DNA from 4 places in the Paenibacillus sp. FW507-14B1B genome. Region 4 is predicted to be linked to each of the others. Evidence: a T-box and tRNA genes for the amino acid it is inferred to sense, from the RefSeq annotation. Region 4 holds a T-box; the other regions hold tRNA genes.

Region 1 (3,133 bases), 160 kb from region 4:
GTGCTATGACATGGATCAGCAACTCCATCAGCAACCTTATTTCCGTTGTGTCTGGAGTAGTTGTTATCATCGCCACTATTCCTATTATTTTGTACTACATGCTGAAAGAAAGCAGCAAGCTACCTTCTAAGCTTTTAAGTGTAGTCCCTAGAAGATATCGCAAAGATGGGCAAGAAGTGCTTAGCGATATCGACAGTGCCCTTAGTAACTTTATTATCGGGAAAGTTATCCTTAATCTCGCACTTAGTGTTCTTATGTATATTGGATTTCTCATTATTGGTCTTCCTTACTCACTATTGCTTACCATTATTTCATTCATCCTTAACTTCATTCCGTATGTAGGTGCCCTTCTGGCATCCATACCTGTCGTTATCGTTGGCTTTATCGAATCACCGAGCATTGCCATTTGGTCCGTTGTCGTCATTGTCGTTGCTCAACAAATTCAGGACAACATACTTACACCTGTGATCTACGGTAAACAACTTGATATTCATCCGCTTACCACAATCATTCTACTGCTAGTCGGTGGTGATTTTTACGGAATATTAGGTGTTCTCCTAGCGATTCCAGCTTATATGGTACTCAAAATTATTGTTGTTCGCGTATATGAGCTGTTCCTAGCAGAGAAAGTTGAAGATGCTTAGTTAGTCAACAAATTCAGGTTGATTCTTTAAACAAACAAAAAAAGGGCATCGGCAAATGCCGGTGCCCTTCATGTTCTGAATCATGTCTTACTATACTTTACCTCTTAAGGAACGAACGACAAAGCTATGATTCGCTTTCATGAATCGCTCACCACTAGACAATGTAACGGTATCCGCATCATGAGCCGTCAAAATGGCCTGAGGCGCCACTAAAGTATCACCTCTCCATATCATCACTTTAGAACGGAAATATATCGCATTATCAAATTGGATAGCATGTTTAATCTTATACCCAATACAGTTTAACATCGGGGTCAAATCTGCCCGCTCAATTCTTGCAATCGCTTGAAAGGGTACCACAATATCACCTGGTACAATCACTACCCTCTCCTGCATGTTATCCCATATTTTTAGCACACCTTCAACAGTGACCTTGGCACCATCACGACGATGGACAAGTACATGTCGCCCAACCCAATGCTTCAACGCGGTCACCTCCTTGGATTATTAACCTTTTGTCTGAGACAGTTCAGGAATACTCCAGTCCATCGGTTCAATGCCTTGCTCCTCTAAAAAAGCGTTCGATGCTGAGAAAGGACGACTTCCAAAAAATCCTCTTCTTGCTGCGAGCGGACTAGGATGCACGGATTCTAATACGCGGTGACGCGTCCGGTCTATAAAGGCACCTTTCTTTTGCGCATAACTCCCCCATAGAATAAACACCACTGGAGTTGTACGCTCATTTAACTTCGCAATAACGGCATCCGTAAACTTCTCCCAACCTAGTCCTTTGTGCGAGTTAGGTTGTCCTTCCCGTACTGTGAGCACTGCGTTCAACAACAGGACACCTTGATTGGCCCAGTGCATCAGAGAACCATGCGATGGAGCAGGAATGCCAAGGTCTGCTGACAACTCTTTATAAATATTATGTAATGAAGGTGGGATCCTTACCCCAGGTTTAACAGAGAAGCTCAGACCTTCTGCCTGTCCCTGACCATGGTATGGATCTTGACCCAAAATAACTACTTTCGTCCGATCATAAGGTGTCTGTTTGAGCGCACGAAAAATATCTTCTTGTGGCGGATAAACGGTGTGCTCTTTATACTCTTCCGCTATCTTCAAAGTTAACTCTTCAAAATACGGTTTCTTGATTTCTTCTTGTAAAGTTAAGTCCCAATCATTATTAAACACAGATATTTCCTCCTAGCAGATGTTACCGGATGATCATATATTATAGTATTAAAAATACTACACTCTTTCTAGCAAAAAATAAACCGGCTTCCAGAAGGAAGCCGGTTTATTTTTTGCTATTCTACTCTTGATGCCGAGGACGGGGGTCGAACCCGTACGGTAGTCACCTACCGCAGGATTTTAAGTCCTGTGCGTCTGCCTGTTCCGCCACCCCGGCATGTTTAACGCGAAATACTGCCGCGTTTTTAAATTCGCTTTTTTCGAAAATCCGCATATATTTTACTTCAATATCGGATATTCTGTGAGCCGACTAAGCAATGTTTATGTCAGCAGCGACAAGAATGATAATAACATGATGCGGCGATACTTGTCAACAATATTTTTGAATTTAATTATTTTGATGAAAAATAGCCCCAAATTATAGTAACTCTCAATATACTCTAGTCCGATATCTACGCTTGTTTAATTGGCTCTCTCTTGCTACATATTCTATAATATACAAAAAAAGGATGGTGAATAAGATGTCTCTCCTCGCTAACGAGAATATTAACCTTGTTTTTCCCCATAGATCGGATATGAAGGGAGCAAAATTCTCTGAGCAAGACTTCGATGAGCTTGAGCTCAACACTATCATTCATATGATAGATAGTAACAGCAAATACTTTAACGATATCCGTAAAATATTTAGACAATTGAGCTATGATCCAAGAACAATAAAATATAGGTTGGATATTATAGAAGATTTGTTGAATAACTCTGAATTGTTGGTTTGTTTAGAAAAGAGTTTGTCCACCATTGCTGATATGAGGTTTGTATCTGGAAAACATTCCAGCGTAAGTGTCGATATGTTGCAAACAGTAACGAGACTTAAAGAATTAGGTATTTATGTAGACTTAATAAATCAATTACATAATGCCTTTACAGAAAAATCTGACTTAAAATCAAAAGGACTTATTGATCTAAAAGATCGCATTACTCAAATTTCGGAAGATCTAGACTTTAAAAACCTACTTGAACAGCTTCCTAAACTGCAAAAAGGGTTAGATTCAATTTCTAGCGTGACCATCGGTATTAATTTTGACGCACAATTAAATCCTGTTGAAGCAACACTTGTCTCAATTAATGATAAGAAATTTTCCGGGAACTCTCTCCTCAGCAAACTTTTCACAAATAGTAATGACTATCAAGGCATATCCGAGTTGTACAAAAACCCAGAACATGTTGAAACCGTACATACATCTAAAAATGATACTTCGACATACGACATGTCGCATGAAGAGACCGAACTCCGAAGAACA
Region 2 (3,133 bases), on a different contig from region 4:
TAGTGCTTTCCAGGATAAAGCAGAACAATTTTTCCGCATTCCTAAATCCGTACTATTCGCAGATTGTGTACTACACCCGAATACGAAATCATCCAAAACGAAATCTTCCCAATAATTTATACAATGTTCCAAGCCTGGATATGTGCCACGGTTTGGAACATTTTTTCTAATTGTGCATATTTGTGCATCTAAGGGGAATACCAAGGAACAAAACGAATAAAGGAGCATGCTCATATGATAGGGCGGGATTCCGGTATGGCTCTTGGCTTACTCGCAGGGACGACCTTCGGAAGTGGAATAGGTTTTTTCCTTGGCTGGCATTCCTACAATCTGGTGTGGATCGTAAGTATTTGCGGTGTAATAGGCGTACTGACTGGTCTTTGGTATGCTCATAGAACCTTGATATCTAACGAATCTCAGTAAAAAAACAGTAAAAAAAACAAGCTGCCTTTACGTTTACAATAACGATTCAGGCAGCTTATTTGTTGTTTGTGTCTACATTTTAATGACTTCTACTTTGTAATCATTTACTCGCCAGACTTCTTCCAGTGTATTCCGCCATCAGTAGTCTTATATAGAGCCGCTGATTTCTCACTGTCCAGCGTAATCATCCATCCATGGTTCTCATCTGCCATAGCAAGTATTTGCCCGCGGCTTCCGTCCATTGCCTGTTTACCATTCTCCCACGTCTTCCCACCGTCTGTCGTTCGCCCTACCGTATTAGGCTTATCACATGGTGCACAGTAGCCCCCCATAAGAGCTGTATTCTTGTTAACCACATATAGAGGACCTGGGGCAACTCCCTCGTTCTTAGGCGCATCTGAGTCCCCCTCAGGATAACCAGGAGCCGGACCACCACCTGCCGTTGAATTAGCTACAACCGTCGTCCAAGAGTTACCACCGTCAGAAGTATGAAAGAGCGAATACGCCGTCTGATTCATTCCACTACCGCCGATGACTTCCATCCACGCATCCTGCTTACCCATCGAACGAATAACGACATCCCCAAGTGGATCCGTTGTTTCTTTAGATGCGGTCTTTCTCCAAGTTGCTCCTCCATCGGTCGTTCTCATAAGCTGGAATGAATGATTATTCGACTGACTTACAGCCCACCCGATTAATTTGTCATGAAAATACACCTCACCTACTGTCCCGTCTGGAGCATTCAGCTCAGTCCAGGTCTGTCCCCCATCCTGTGTTAAGGCATGACCGATAAACCCAGTATCTGATGAAGTGAAATGAAGGAATCCCTCCATTGGTGCTTTACCGATTTTTCTCCACTCTGTGCCTCCGTCTTGTGTACGATAAAGTACGAGTTCATCCGTAACTGCCCAAGCTTCTTTATCATTTAATGCAAATATTTGCTTTACACTACCTTGCAAATTCATTTGCACGATCCATCCCTTACCACCATTATCAGTGCGAGCAAGAAAGCCTTCCCCTCCTATCCAACCAGAATCATGATTAATGAGACGTAGAGCCGATACCTTATTCATGTTAACCTTTGTATCATTCACTGGAATATCGACGGCTGAGTCATCACCGTCTCCCTCATTCGTGGACCCCGAATCGGAATCATCCGATGGAGAAGAAGGGTTATCAACCGGTGGAGATGTTGCTTCCTGTGATGGTTCCTTCTGTATAGGTTCTTTCGCAGTGCCTTCTTTCTGACAACCTGTAACAAGGATGATCATGATTAACATCAATAATGCCCCAAATGAAACAAAACGTTTAGATCTTAACATGCATATTCCTTCTTTCAATAGAATTCATTCTTCAAAAGCTCCTTACACTACTATGTATCCACTTTGTATAATTTCACACACAAACAATAGAAAAAAAGAATCCCTTGATAAATATCAAGGGATTCTTCGTATGCGGTCGAGAGGACTCGAACCTCCACGGGGGTTAGCCCACACGGACCTGAACCGTGCGCGTCTGCCAATTCCGCCACGACCGCAAAATATGTATCTTCCTCGTATGAATGATGAAGATTCCAATGCCGAAATCGAAATATTAACTCAATCGCGGTAATTAAGATTATACCTCTTTTATAGATAAAAAGCAAGCATTTTTCAAGCTATTAAGGGACCCACGATGCCCAAGCATAGGGGCCCTAAGCTTCAATCCATCAGATTGTCCATTCATCATTTATCACGCCGGATAACAACCAATTTCCATTCTCCTGTTGGAACACGAGCCGTAGACTCCGCCAATCTATACCAGCATAATCCGGATTAAAACCATCAAAATGGTATTCAACCATCACTGCATCAGGATATTGCATACTTGCATTGTTCAACGTATTTCCGTAGCTAAGCGATTCGTTGTAGCCTACGAAGGGTGCTTTTGCAAAATCCTCACTATAAACAAACCGCTTATAATACGCCTCAAAATCCATCGAGATCGGTTGGCCACTCCCATCAAAACTTCCCCATTCATATATCCTTTGATGATTAGTAAATCCTTCCGATAAACGTTGGGCACTTAAAGTGATATCTTTAGTTCGATTAACGTAGGCATAAGGCGAAAAAGTGACTCCTGAAGGATGAGAGAGTTTAGCTAATGTCACAAAATCTTGATCTCGTAAAGAATGAATAACCTGTTCAGCAATCTTTTTCACTTCTTTTTGAGCCTTTTCCGGAGTGAGATTAGGATAGATTGATGCTTCTTTTAAAGTCTGATTCCATCGTATCGTTCCACCTAAACCTTCTACCGAAAATCGGAGCGGAATAAACAATCTGCCTTCACGCATCATGGGCGCTGAATCCAGTATAATCGATCGTCCATTCTTCTTAGCTTTCACCTCATTCGCTGATACCTCAAACCCATGTTTACCCTTAACCACGAGGGCTGTCCTCTTAGCTGCATCCCATGTCACTTTGGCTCCCATCGCCTCCGATACAGTACGTAAAGGAACCATAATTCGACCACTTGGGAGAAATTCAGGAATGTCAGACAACAAGGATGCACCATTCACTTTAAGGACAATCGGAGTCCTCACATCTTGATCATCTGCCGCATAAGCCAAGTTCATTCTATAGTTATACACCGATAACAATAAGAACATGACTATCGTCAAAGCTACTACGCGAAACTGTTTCTTAGTATTAAAGCTCATTTACTTACCTCC
Region 3 (3,133 bases), on a different contig from region 4:
ATACACGGCATTTTGTTCCATCAGCTAGGCTGACAATGAACTCATAAAGCCCATCTTTATCGTTGCTTCCGGCTTTAGTTACGTTGGAAATTTGCGGTCTGTATGACACATGCATCACCCATTTATTTAAATTTCTTCTTAATTACCTTGTACTTTCTAGTACTTAGACATAATAAAGATTTTTAAGGGTGATGTCAACCAAAGAACACATCCAGTATCGAGCCGAGCTGTCCACGCTTCTTCCCTTCCAAGATATCTGGATTAAATACTTCTACATATCCGCAATTCGTACAGGAGACAAACAGGAAGTGATTATGCTGGATATCAAACATTTTGCTCAGCCCTGAACCAGACATAGACACTTCCTTCGTCTGACAATGGGTTCCCCCACACTTAGAGCACACGAACCGTTCCTCGATCATTTCTTCTATACGCATTGTTAATTTCCCCTTTCAATAACTGACCATACAAGTATCTACGGACCATAGGGGCATCACGTCGCATAATCAAAAAACAACCGATTCATAGGAGGCTGATACTTTCTAACTGCAAGAATCATTCATCAAAAAAAAGAAGAAGCCGCCATATAGTAGATAGATCTACTGATTTGGACAGCCTCTTCAGGAATTCGCATCTCTAATATGCTTAGGCAACATCAGCCTAACCATATCGTTGAATGGCTTAAACTACATTTAACTCCACATCAATATTGCCTCGAGTCGCTTTAGAATACGGGCAGAAAGCATGAGCCTTCTTAGCCAGATCTTCCGCTTGACTCCGTTCAATGCCAGGCATCGATATATTCATCTTCACAGCGAGCTTAAAGCCGTCTGCACCTTCATCTTTACCAATCATGACTTGGGAATGGATTTCGACATCCTTAAGCTCTACGCCTTCTTTACGTGCGATATTCGCCAAGGCACTTTCATAACAAGCGCCATAGCCTGCTGCGAATAGTTGTTCTGGATTGGTTCCTTCACCACCAGATCCACCTAATTCCTTAGGCATGCTTAAGCTGTGCTTCAAAACTCCATCAGACGATTCGACCGCACCTGTCCGGCCTCCGGTTACTTTTACATCTGCTGTGTATAATGGTTGCATACTCGATCATCTCCTCTGTCTGATTTAACGTTCTCTATAATCACTTAAACTTATGAGCGAAATTGAAACGGATTGTTTTCCGATAAAGATAAACGTGTTTATCAACTCAGATATATTTATGGGATGAAATGAATAGACAAAAAAAGAACAACCTCTTGCTAAGCAAGAGGTTGTTCTTCTGGTTTATGATGCGGTAGAGAGGACTCGAACCTCCACGGGTATACACCCACTACCCCCTCAAGATAGCGTGTCTGCCATTCCACCACTACCGCATATATAAGGGAATGTTCCAAAAGAGAACATTACTTATTATATCGCTCTCTTACTAAGAAGTAAAGTGGAAATTCACATGCAGCCACTCCCCTGATCCGATGCCGCTATGGTGGAATCCATTCACCCTGTGGGTCTCAAAGCAAGGCACCACAAACCATAAACCATACCCACGTTCCTTCACTAATACATCCTTACTTGCTTGATTCCTCTCCAGCACTTTTACGTCTCTTTTTTCTGTATTTAGCAAACTCTAAATATTCTCTTATAAAATGCTTCTCATCATCTGTAAGGTTTGAAACCTGAAGTCGTCCCTCGCCTTGTGCATTATGGGCCCCATAGATTTCTCGAACTTCCATTATACCTGGGGAGGGAGATCCCTTACCGACTATGAGCCAGTCCAGACTAACCTCAAAATAGCCTGCAATCTCAATCAGTTTATTTGTGCTTGGGGTTGTCTTTCCTCTCTTCCAATCACCAAAATTTCCTGTGCTGATCCCGAGGGTTTCACAAAAAGCTTTCTTAGTCATACCCCGGCTTTCAATTAGATGTTCGATTCGTTGGTAAATAGACTGCATGAAACAACCGCCTTCCCCAATCCTGTAAGAAAATAAATACGTATGTACGCTATCAAACCCTTGTAAAATGACTTATGTAAGTGTATAATGAAAGGAAGCGTATCTAAATTATACCATTTTTATCAGCTTCTTGTCTCATACCATAAGTCTCTATAACGGGGGAGCGAGTCCTTTGCCTGAATTCTCTTCTACACCTTGGTGCTACGCTGTCCACTCCTTAAATTCTGGACTGATGATCATCCGTCCGGACGGCAAGATAGACCAAATTAATGATTCACTAAGAATGATGTTCTCGAAGTATGGTGCCTCTCCCCAATTTGATTGGCAAGGGGTTTCTTTTTTTGAACTACCTCCAGCCGTATTCGGAAGATCCTCCTATGAGGATTTTTTTGAAGAAGTCTACTTGCCTTCGGTTCGGGACGTTCTATTAGGCAACCATAATTATTATTCAGCAGAATATGCGATAGACGTAATCGGTAAGACCGTCTGGATTCTGTGCGAAGCGCGTACTCTTGTAACCGATACAGAGAATACCGCCCAAGGAATCGTTGTATCGTTTACGAACATAACTCGTTATAAACAGCGCGAAATCCGGCTAGAACATGCGCTATCTCATTCATGCTCTATCCACGGTCATGTTCCAATCTGTGCTGTATGTAAACATGTAAGGGAAGGCGAAGAATGGGAGCCGGTAGAGAGCTTTTTGGAAAGCCGTACCTCCATGGAATTCACACACGATATTTGTCCTAGTTGTATTCGTAGACTATACCCTAAATACTCATCTGTCCTAGATGAACCACGCAACTCAAGTGAAGTAGATTAATATACGTCAAATAGCCTTAGTTCAGTATTCTAACACTTGAACTAAGGCTATTTATATAGCATTTTATTCCTACATAATTATTTCGTAATAAACGCCTGTTTGGAACGATCTATCATTTAGTTCGTTTCTATCTCAGGCTTCAAATCTTCTTCAATAAAAATAAGAAAGTCCTCTATATCGCCAGTATCAGGTCACCAGGAGCCATCTAGACGAGTTGGAAACTCTGCTTCATCTACTTGCACCGTATAATCATAAAAGCGCTCTTTCGTTACAATAGGTGCCTTAGAATCATAGCCTATGCCTACGATAACAGCCGGTGATATGCCATGAGTACGCCTTGATTGCAGCCACATGAACTCAG
Region 4 (3,133 bases):
ATGAGGGAGAATACCATATGGAGCTAAAGGATAAGGTGGGCTATCCATTTTTCGGAGAACTGATAATAGACTGCATGGAACGAACAGAACGAGCAATGACACAGGAACATGCATTTAAAGCGGGGGAATTATGTGTTGTCGCTCAGAATGAAGCGGTTCGTATTCAGTAATTGGTTCCGTTATAATAAAGGAATACCTAGGATCAGAAGGGGAAAACTCTATGAAACCGGTGTCCTTTATGAATGAGTTGAGCGGGAAACAAATACAGCTTCATCAACCATTCGAATTTCATCATCGTCAAGAGGAGCCAATGGCTGGCGGTGAATTTCATTCGCATGCTTTCTATGAAATCTATTATTTTCACGAAGGAAAATGTAATTATCTTATCGGAGATAAGATCTACCTTCTAAAGCCGGGCGATCTTATCCTAATGAATGGTTTGACCTTGCACTGTCCTCATGTGGAGCCTGGTGTGCGTTATGTACGGAGTATCACTCACTTTGATCCTGGCTTCGTGAACCGGTGGCTTCAACCTGCAGCATCCGCGGCATTATTGAGTCCATTTGAGGAACTTCGAAATTATCGTCTGTCGTTGCAAGGATCGGAGCGGTTGGAATTCGAAAATATTATGAGCGATTTAGATCGTTTAACTTCTCATGGGGCTACACAGGAGCGAAGAATGCTGCGGATACTTGACATGATGTATTTTATCGCGGATCTGTGTCGTAATGTTGTAAATGATAGAGATTCTTTCTCCGAAAAGGAACGTCATGTTCAGCAGGTGATAACCTTTGTGGAACGTAACTATATGAACGACCTAACCTTGGAGGATATTGCGGATGCGGTGCATTTAACGAAGCAGTATTTGTCCACGTTGTTTAAAGAAGTGACAGGCACCACTGTTTTCAAATACGTATATAGCCGAAGAATTAATCAGGCAAAAATCTTGCTGTGGCTTCATCCAAGTCTGTCAGTCACGGAAGTTTGTTATGCTGCAGGGTTTAAACATTTAGCCCATTTCAGCCGGATGTTCAAGGAGATGGTCGGTAGAACACCGGAAGATTACCGTAGCAGCAGGTGTTCAGCATTGACTTAAGCGAGGATGTTCGATATAATATCGTCATTAAAATCGAATACCATACGATGATGAGGAATAGTAGTTTCTAACTCGATCACACAGAGAGCCGGCGGATGGTGCAAGCCGGTTGACGAAGGAAATGAACTCGCCTTGGAGTAACGATGTTAACCCGGATCAGGTAGCTTACGTGGGTAAGTTAACGCCAGTCCGATGAGTCATCGTCGTCTCACCTGCGATAGAGGTGCAAAGGGAGTTAAGGACAAAGAATGTCTTTAGCTAACTAGGGTGGTACCACGGGAATCAAACCTCTCGTCCCTAGCGTCGTACGCTATGGATGATGAGGTTTTTTTGTTTTGAGGCGCACGGTTTTAAACCGTGTTTGACCGAGAAGGAGGAGCATGAAAGTATGAGTGAAAATCAACCGACAGGCCACGGTTATCAGCCGCAGGTCATCGAGCCGAAATGGCAACAGTATTGGGATGAACACAAAACATTTAAAACGCACGACAATCCATCGAAACCGAAGTTTTATGCATTGGATATGTTTCCGTATCCGTCGGGTGCAGGTTTGCATGTAGGTCACCCAGAAGGTTACACGGCAACAGATATTGTTTCCCGTTTTAAGCGGATGCGCGGATACAACGTGCTCCATCCAATGGGCTGGGATGCATTTGGCCTTCCTGCCGAGCAGTATGCAATGGACACGGGAAAGCACCCTCGGGAATTTACGATTAAGAATATTGATAATTTCCGTCGTCAGATCAAATCACTTGGATTCTCTTATGATTGGGACCGTGAGATCAGCACAACGGATCCTGATTATTACAAATGGACGCAATGGATTTTCATTCAGTTGTATAACAAAGGTCTGGCCTATGTTGACGAAATTCCAGTTAACTGGTGCCCTGCACTCGGAACGGTTCTTGCGAATGAAGAAGTCATTGATGGCAAATCCGAACGTGGTGGACATCCTGTAATCCGCAGACCGATGCGTCAGTGGATTCTGAAAATTACCGATTATGCCGAGCGTCTGCTTGAGGATCTGGATGAGCTTGACTGGACTGAAAGCATCAAAGATATGCAGCGTAATTGGATTGGAAAATCAACAGGTGCGGAAGTGCGCTTCGATATCGCTGGTCATGATCAGCACTTGACGGTATTTACAACACGCCCAGATACCTTGTTTGGTGCAAGTTACTGCGTACTGGCTCCTGAACACGAATTAGTGGACCTTATTACAACCGAGGATCAGAAAGATGCAGTTAAGGCATATCAAGATCAAGCAGCGCGTAAGAGCGATCTGGAACGTACGGATCTGGCAAAAGATAAGACTGGCGTATTTACAGGTGCATATGCAGTGAATCCGGTAAATGGAGCACAAGTTCCTATTTGGATCGCTGATTACGTACTCGCTGGCTATGGTACTGGAGCGATTATGGCTGTTCCAGGTCATGACAGTCGTGACTGGGAATTTGCGAAACAATTCGGTCTGGATATTATCGAGGTTGTTAAGGGAGGAAATGTTGAGGAAGAGGCGTATGCTGGTAACGGAGAACACGTCAATTCTGATTTCCTAAACGGGCTGGATAATGAAGCAGCTATTGAAGCGATGAATGAGTGGCTTGAGAAGAACGGAAAAGGACAGAAGAAAGTCACTTACCGTCTGCGTGATTGGCTGTTCAGCCGTCAACGTTACTGGGGTGAACCGATTCCAATTCTTCACTTGGAAGATGGCACAATGAAGACTGTACCAGAGGATCAGCTTCCGCTGCTTCTGCCTGATGTAGATCAGATCAAACCTTCAGGTACGGGTGAATCACCACTTGCTAACGTGACAGACTGGGTTGAAACCATAGATCCAGAGACGGGCATGAAGGCCCGTCGCGAGACCAATACAATGCCACAATGGGCTGGTAGCTGTTGGTACTACCTTCGTTACATTGATCCAGACAACAATGAGGAGCTTTGTTCCAAAGAGAAGCAGAAACAGTGGTTGCCTGTCGATCTGTACATTGGTGGTGTTGAACATGCGGTACTACACTTGTTGTATGCCCG

What was found. A T-box is a leader RNA that pairs with one kind of tRNA and senses whether it is charged. The one in region 4 lies ahead of leuS (leucine--tRNA ligase), so its partner is inferred to be a tRNA-Leu.
Region 1: it has a tRNA-Leu gene. The T-box ahead of leuS (leucine--tRNA ligase) is inferred to sense a tRNA for this amino acid. The anticodon was not compared.
Region 2: it has a tRNA-Leu gene. The T-box ahead of leuS (leucine--tRNA ligase) is inferred to sense a tRNA for this amino acid. The anticodon was not compared.
Region 3: it has a tRNA-Leu gene. The T-box ahead of leuS (leucine--tRNA ligase) is inferred to sense a tRNA for this amino acid. The anticodon was not compared.

What each region holds. Positions count from the first base shown of each region.
Region 1 covers NZ_JBYSWS010000001.1:1,432,394-1,435,526, forward strand. Annotated here, with positions in the region: gene AC3WJJ_RS06885 (AI-2E family transporter) at 1-644, shown strand, start outside; gene AC3WJJ_RS06890 (hypothetical protein) at 735-1,130, opposite strand; gene ung (uracil-DNA glycosylase) at 1,152-1,835, opposite strand; tRNA gene AC3WJJ_RS06900 (tRNA-Leu) at 1,967-2,052, opposite strand; gene AC3WJJ_RS06905 (MutS-related protein) at 2,411-3,133, shown strand, end outside.
Region 2 covers NZ_JBYSWS010000002.1:756,523-759,655, forward strand. Annotated here, with positions in the region: gene AC3WJJ_RS11825 (helix-turn-helix domain-containing protein) at 1-115, shown strand, start outside; gene AC3WJJ_RS11830 (hypothetical protein) at 235-423, shown strand; gene AC3WJJ_RS11835 (WD40/YVTN/BNR-like repeat-containing protein) at 528-1,745, opposite strand; tRNA gene AC3WJJ_RS11840 (tRNA-Leu) at 1,877-1,960, opposite strand; gene AC3WJJ_RS11845 (copper amine oxidase N-terminal domain-containing protein) at 2,132-3,121, opposite strand.
Region 3 covers NZ_JBYSWS010000002.1:1,305,879-1,309,011, forward strand. Annotated here, with positions in the region: gene AC3WJJ_RS14650 (hypothetical protein) at 1-109, opposite strand, end outside; gene AC3WJJ_RS14655 (zinc ribbon domain-containing protein) at 195-437, opposite strand; gene AC3WJJ_RS14660 (organic hydroperoxide resistance protein) at 682-1,101, opposite strand; tRNA gene AC3WJJ_RS14665 (tRNA-Leu) at 1,291-1,373, opposite strand; gene AC3WJJ_RS14670 (helix-turn-helix domain-containing protein) at 1,566-1,949, opposite strand; gene AC3WJJ_RS14675 (hypothetical protein) at 2,080-2,772, shown strand; gene AC3WJJ_RS14680 (hypothetical protein) at 2,964-3,133, opposite strand, start outside.
Region 4 covers NZ_JBYSWS010000001.1:1,587,811-1,590,943, reverse strand. Annotated here, with positions in the region: gene AC3WJJ_RS07625 (Gfo/Idh/MocA family protein) at 1-170, shown strand, start outside; gene AC3WJJ_RS07620 (helix-turn-helix transcriptional regulator) at 221-1,096, shown strand; T-box leader at 1,135-1,398, shown strand; gene leuS (leucine--tRNA ligase) at 1,485-3,133, shown strand, end outside.